Regions from separate parts of the Variovorax xiamenensis genome, predicted to be linked through region 2. Evidence: riboswitches for the same ligand, from Rfam matches in the RefSeq annotation. Region 2 holds a riboswitch; the other holds the start of a gene.
The links. Region 2 has a riboswitch for thiamine pyrophosphate ahead of thiC (phosphomethylpyrimidine synthase ThiC). Riboswitches for the same ligand answer to the same signal wherever they lie in the genome.
Positions count from the first base shown of each region.

Region 1 (3,407 bases), 3.1 Mb from region 2:
CATCGCCGGTTCCGACAGCGGCGGCGGCGCCGGCATCCAGGCCGATCTCAAGACCTTCGCCGCCCTGGGCTGCTACGGCATGACGGCCATCACCGCGCTCACCGCACAGAACACGCTGGGCGTCTCGGGCATCCACGGGGTGCCGTCCGACTTCCTCAAGGCGCAGATCCAGGCCGTGGTCGAAGACATCGGCGTCGACGCCGTCAAGCTCGGCATGCTGCATGCGCCCGAGGTGGTCGAGGTGGTGGCCTGGGCCATCGACCGCTACCAGCTGAAGAACGTGGTGCTCGACCCCGTGATGGTCGCCACCAGCGGCGACCGCCTGATCGCGGCCGAGACGGTGCAGGTGCTGGTGCGAGAGCTGTTCCCGCGTGCCGTGGTCGTCACGCCCAATCTCGACGAAGCGGCCTTGCTGGTCGGCCATGCCATCGAAGGCATCGATGCGCTCGACGGCGCTGCCGACGAACTGCTTGCGCTCGGCGCGAAGGCCGTGCTGCTCAAGGGCGGCCACCTGCCGGGCAACGAAGTGGTCGATGTGCTGCTGCAGGCCAGTGGCGAGCGCACGCGGCTGGCTTCCGCCCGCATAGAGAGCCGCAACCTGCACGGCACGGGCTGCACGCTGTCGTCCGCCATTGCCGCGCACCTCGCATTGGGCGCGACGCTGCCCGAAGCGGTCGAACGGGCGCGCGCCTACATCCTCGGCGCGATGGCCGCGGGTGCGAACGTGAAGATCGGCGCGGGTCATGGCCCCCTCAACCACGGCTTTGCGCCAGTGCCGACGCACCGCGTTGCGCTGAAGGCCGGCTGAGCCAGGCGAGCACGAAGGTCGCGGCCAGCGTCGGCAGCGCGGAGCCGAATTGCGGCGCCCACTTCGCGAGCGCGTGGTAGGCCGCGATGCCCGCGACCCAGATCAGCGCCGCGCCGAAGTCGATCTTGCGCCGCGCGCCTTGCGGCGACACCGCCTCGCCGCTGCCGAGCCGGCCGATGATCACGCCGTACAGTGGCACGAACACCGAACTCAACAGCAGCAGGAAGGGCTCCAGCGTGTGCATCGGCAGCACCAGAGCCAGTGCGATGCACAGCGCCGCAAGCAACAGCCCCCAACGCTTCACGCTCCAGCGCGGCAGCAGGCTGTGCGTGGAGACCGAGCCCGAGTAGACGTCGCCATACGCGTTGTCGAGCTCGTCGATCAGGATCAGTCCCAGCGCCACGAGGCCGCCCTGTGCCAGCAGCAGCGCGGTGACGAGGCCCGTGCCCGGCTCGGCCACGCTCACCACCATCACGCCCAGCGCGTAGCACCAGACGTTCGCCACCGCATAGCCGATCCATGTACCGCCGAACGCGCCGCCGAGCCCGCCAGTGCTGCGCTTGCCGTGCCGAGCGTAATCGGCGACCAGCGGCAGCCACGACACCGGCATCGCGATCACCAGGTCGAGCGCGCTGAACATGCCCATCGTGCCGTCGCCCGGGCGTGCCCAGAAGGCATCCAGCCCCTTGGCCTGCAACTGCGTCGCGAACTGCCACGTGAGCCAGAGCAGCGAAAGCACCACCAGCGGGAGGCCGAAACGGCTCACGAAGCGCCGCACCAGCTTCACCATCGAGCCCGCGAGCAGTGCCAGCAGCACCGCGCCCCACAGCAGCGTGGTCAGCACGCCGCCCCAGAAGTCGCCCAGTGCCGGGCCCACGATCGTCTGGCCGATGGCCTGGGTGCCTTCGCGCATCACGACGAGCTCGAAAGTGGTCCAGCCCACCAGCTGCACGATGTTGAGCAGCACCGGCAGCCGCGCGAAGGCGCTGCCGTAGGTGGCATGCATCAGGCCTGCGCTCGCCAGGCCGCTCTGGCAGCCCAACCGTGCCGTCCAGGCCAGCAGGCCCGTGCCGATGCATGAGCCGAGCACGATCGCAATCGCCGCGTCGCGCGTGCCCACCGCCGGCACGAGATAGGCTCCGATCTGCATCACCAGCAGGCCCACGCCGAGGCTGAACCAGAGCGAGGCGTGGTCGTGCCAGCCAAATACTCGCTGCGAGGCGGAAAGCGGCGTCAGCGCTTCGTTGGAGACGGCTGCGCTGCCGGCGCTGTCGTTGTTGTCATGTGCCATCCGTTTGCTCCAGTGCAAAAGGTTTGGCAGGTGGGCGAGGCCCCAGTGGCGCGGCTTTCACGCGAGAAGGCGTGAGAGGCCACCGGACCAGCTTCCCTGCGCGAGGATTACCTCAATCAGGTTCAAAGGGACTTTCTCAGCGAAGCCGTGAAACCGGCTCAGCACCCCTAGCGAGCGGAAATTTTACGCTTTCTGCGGCCAGAGCCCATTAGCGAGAACTTTTTGAGCCCGGACGTGTGGTTCGCGCCTCATCTTCTTCTTGAGTGTTGCAGTGCAGCACTGCACTCCGAAGAAGAACCGCGGGAACCCACGCGGATGTGTTGCGAATGTTCCCGTATTGACAGGAAAGTACGCGTTTAGGAAGTCCATCATGCAGAATACGCGGCACCAACGATGGGCGGCATGATCGCTTTGGCGCATGAAGAGTCACCGTCGACAAGAATTTTCACAATGAATGTGAGGGGTGCGGAATGGGAGAGCCTATCTGGAGGGTGAGCCTGGCGTTGCTGACGGCTGCGTTGGTCTCTTGTGGGGGCAGCGGAGGAGGTTCCGCCGACTTGACTGGTGGCTCGTCGCTGTCCTCGCCGCCGACCAGTGCTCTTGCCACGAATCAGGGCACAAATTCGAAGGCGGACCCTCAGTCCGAAGGACTGGGGATTGCTCAAGCAGACTCGCAGGGGGGAATTGCCGCCCTGCAAACGCGAGGCGCAGACGTCGCCGCGGTGTTCGAGCAGACGATGCGTGGCGGTGATGCGCGGCCCTACGCAACGTTGGACACCAGTGGCTTCGGTATTCCCAGAACCATGGTGTACGACGCAGTCCATGGCGATATCTACGCCTCATACTCAAGCACTTTTTGGGCAGTCGGACTGAGCGCCATTGTTCGGTTTCGCTCGGATGGCGTCTCCTGGTCGAGTTCCTCGCTTTCGATTCCCGGCTTGCGTGACATTGCATTGGCACCGGATTCAAGCGTTCTGGCCGCAACCGATGCCAGCAATCACGTTCATCTGATTGACCTGGCCACTTTCAGCGTGAAGAGCAGCCACTTGTCTACCTTTGGTGTCGGGGACGAAGGTAACGTCACGGAAGGGAGCCTTGCCATCACCAAAGATGGCAAGCTATGGATGCCAACGGGCGGTACGACATGGCATGGCCTGGGATTCTTCGACCTGAAGACTCTCAAGTTCTCGGAGCCACTGCCCAGTTGTTGCCACGGGGGGCCCTTCCTGGCAGTGTCTCGTGACGGTGCACGACTGATGGTGGCCCCGTCGGCCTCCATCTCGCCCGCACCAGCCATGCTCTACATGG
Region 1 is NZ_CP139038.1:3,303,648-3,307,054, forward strand. It holds gene thiD (bifunctional hydroxymethylpyrimidine kinase/phosphomethylpyrimidine kinase) at 1-808, shown strand, start outside; gene SFB74_RS15045 (purine-cytosine permease family protein) at 753-2,099, opposite strand; TPP riboswitch at 2,176-2,278, opposite strand; gene SFB74_RS15050 (hypothetical protein) at 2,657-3,407, shown strand, end outside.
Region 1: it holds a riboswitch for thiamine pyrophosphate, as region 2 does, so the genes downstream of both, SFB74_RS15045 (purine-cytosine permease family protein) here and thiC (phosphomethylpyrimidine synthase ThiC) in region 2, are expected to answer to the same signal.

Region 2 (3,407 bases):
TTCGCGCCGCTGCTCGGCGTGCGTTGGCAGAAGCTGTCGCTGTCCAACGCGGCCACGCGCTGGGGCAGCGCGAGCGCCGACGGGTCGATACGGCTCAACTGGCGCCTCATCCACTTCCGGCTGCCGGTGATCGACTACGTCGTTGCGCACGAACTGGCCCACCTGCGGGTGATGGACCATTCGCACCGCTTCTGGGAAACCGTGGAGAGCGTCGTGCCCGACTACGACGTGCTGCGGCAGCAGCTCAAGGACGAGGCGGTTCCCCGCTGGAACTGAGGCCGCCAAGGCCGTCAAGGCCGTCGAGGTGGGCGAGGCCGGTGCTCCCGGCCTCGGGCGGAAGCCTCAGGACACGGCCTTGATGGGGATGTACATCTCCCCCCCGCCTGCCATGAACTCCTTCGACTTCTCTTCCATGCCTTCGCTCATGGCCTGATCCTCGGCCACGCCCTTCTTCGCGGCGTATTCGCGCACCTCCTGGGTGATCTTCATCGAGCAGAACTTGGGGCCGCACATCGAGCAGAAGTGCGCCACCTTGCTCGAATCCTTCGGCAGGGTCTCGTCGTGGAATTCGCGCGCCGTGTCGGGGTCGAGGCCCAGGTTGAACTGGTCCTGCCAGCGGAACTCGAAGCGCGCCTTGCTCAGCGCGTCGTCGCGCGAGCGCGCTCCTGGGTGTCCCTTGGCCACGTCCGCTGCATGCGCGGCGATCTTGTAGGCAATGATCCCCTGCTTCACGTCGTCGCGGTCGGGCAGCCCCAGGTGCTCCTTCGGCGTCACGTAGCAGAGCATCGCGGTGCCGGCCCAGCCGATCATGGCCGCGCCGATCGCGCTGGCGATGTGGTCGTAGCCCGGCGCGATGTCGATGGTCAGCGGCCCCAGCGTGTAGAACGGCGCCTCGTGGCAGTGCTTCAACTGCTCGTCCATGTTCGACTGGATCATGTGCATCGGCACATGGCCCGGGCCCTCGATCATGGTCTGCACGTCGTGCTTCCACGCGATCTGCGTGAGCTCGCCCAGCGTACGCAGCTCGGCGAACTGGGCCTCGTCGTTGGCGTCGGCGCCCGAGCCGGGACGCAGGCCGTCGCCGAGCGAGAAGCTCACGTCGTAGGCCTTCATGATGTCGCAGATGTCCTCGAAGTGCGTGTAGAGGAAGCTCTCCTTGTGATGCGCGATGCACCACTTGGCCATGATCGAGCCGCCGCGCGACACGATGCCCGTCATGCGGTTTGCCGTGAGATGAATGAACGGCAGGCGCAGGCCGGCGTGAATGGTGAAGTAGTCGACGCCCTGTTCGGCCTGCTCGATCAGCGTGTCGCGGTAGATCTCCCAGGTGAGGTCCTCGGCCACGCCGCCGACCTTCTCGAGCGCCTGGTAGATGGGCACGGTGCCGATCGGCACGGGGCTGTTGCGCACGATCCAGTCGCGCGTGGTGTGGATGTTCTTGCCGGTGGAAAGATCCATCACGTTGTCCGCGCCCCAGCGGATGGCCCACACCAGCTTCTCGACCTCTTCCTCGATGCTCGAGGTGACGGCCGAGTTGCCGATGTTGGCGTTGATCTTCACCTTGAAGTTGCGACCGATGGCCATCGGCTCGACTTCGGGGTGGTTGATGTTGGCCGGAATGATCGCGCGGCCGCGCGCCACTTCGTCGCGCACGAACTCGGGCGTGATGATGCGCGGAATGCTCGCGCCCATCGGGTTGCCCGCCACGCGCTTCGCGCGCTCTTCGTTGGCGAGGTATTCGGCCATCCACTCGCGCTTGCCGTTCTCGCGCAGGGCCACGTACTCCATCTCGGGCGTGACGATGCCGCGGCGCGCGTAGTGCATCTGCGTGACGTTGGCGCCCGACTTCGCGCGGCGCGGCGTGCGCTGCAGCGCCGAGGCGCCGGCGCGCAGTTCGGCGAGGCGCTGGGCGTCGCGGTCTTCGTTCTTCGCGCCGTCGTCCAGCGCATGGTGCATGCGGCCCTCGTAGCTCTCGGTGTCGTTGCGCTCGGCGATCCACGCGCCGCGCACGTCCGGCAGGCCGCGGCGCACGTCGATCTCGACCTTCGGGTCGGTGTACGGGCCCGAGGTGTCGTAGAGCGACACGGTCTCGCCGTTGGTCAGCTGCACGTCTCGCACGGGCACGAACAGGTCGGGCCGGCTGCCCGGAATCACGCACTTGTGCGACGCGGGAAAGGGCTCGCGCGTCAGCGTGAGCAGCGAGGTGAACTTGTCGGGGGCATTCATCGGAGGCACTCCTTGTTGAGGGAAAGGGTGCTCCGCAATCGCTCGGTGGACTTCGGGATGCCCGTCACGGAAGGGGGAGTGACGGACCGGAGTCAGGGAGTGCAGCTCTTCTTACGCCGGTATGACCCGGATCAAGTTCGCGGGTCGGCAGCTTTGCCATCTCAGCACGCCACATGCGTGCACCCCGGAGCGGGGCCGATTGTGCGAGCCCCGGCCCGGCGAGTCAACCCGCGGGTTGTTACCGCAGGTCGCCGTCGACGTAGTACCAGCGTCCGTCTTCGCGCACGAAGCGGCTGCGCTCGTGCAGGCGCGTGGCGGCGCCGGAGGGGCCGCGCTGGCGCGCCACGAACTCGACCTCGGCATGGTCCGCGTCGAGCACGGAGCGCGAACGCACGTCCAGCCCCAGCCACCTGACGCCCGGTTCGAACTCGATGGAGGCCGGCCGTTTCGATGCATGCCAGGTGGCGAGCAGGTACTCGCCGCGTTCCAGCACGAAGGCCGAATAGCGCGAACGCATCAGTGATTCGGCGTCGGGCGCGGGCGTGTTGTCGAAATCGTCGAGATAGCGGCCGCAGCACAGGGCATGGGCGATGGGCTTGTCGCGGCGGTCGGTTCGGCCGCACGGGCAGGGCCCGGCGATGGGGTCGGAGGCACTCATGAAGACCGCTATTGGAACACCTCGCGGCCCGGGTGCCGACAGGGCAAGCCCGGAGACCGCCAGAAGCGGGCTACGAGGGCCGGCTCGCGGCGATGGCCTCCTGCAGGGCCTGCGCGTCCGCCGGCTTGTAGATCAGCGCATAGCCAGCGCGCTCGACCTCGGTCCGCGTCGAGTGCGCGGTCTCGCCTGTGAGGATGACCACGTTGCGCGCCTTGCCCACTGCCTGCAGGGCCTGCGCCGCGGCGAGGCCCGAGAGGCCGCTGCCCAGCCGCAGGTCGCTCAGCATCAGGTCGAACACGCCGCCGTGCTGCAGGGCTTCGCGCGGGTTCGAGGCCAGCGCGACCTCGTGGCCCCAGCCCGACAGCAGCGAGCGCATCGCTTCGCGCACGGGCTCCTCGTCGTCCAGCACGAGGATGCGGATCGGCGCCAGGACCGCATCGGGGACGGGGGCAATCGTCTCTTCGCCGGCTTGCTGGCCGAACGCACCGGTAGGTACCGTTGCCTCCTCCAGCACCAGCGAGAA
Region 2 is NZ_CP139038.1:6,425,042-6,428,448, reverse strand. It holds gene SFB74_RS29490 (YgjP-like metallopeptidase domain-containing protein) at 1-276, shown strand, start outside; gene thiC (phosphomethylpyrimidine synthase ThiC) at 343-2,226, opposite strand; TPP riboswitch at 2,318-2,423, opposite strand; gene SFB74_RS29480 (YchJ family protein) at 2,465-2,884, opposite strand; gene SFB74_RS29475 (hybrid sensor histidine kinase/response regulator) at 2,955-3,407, opposite strand, start outside.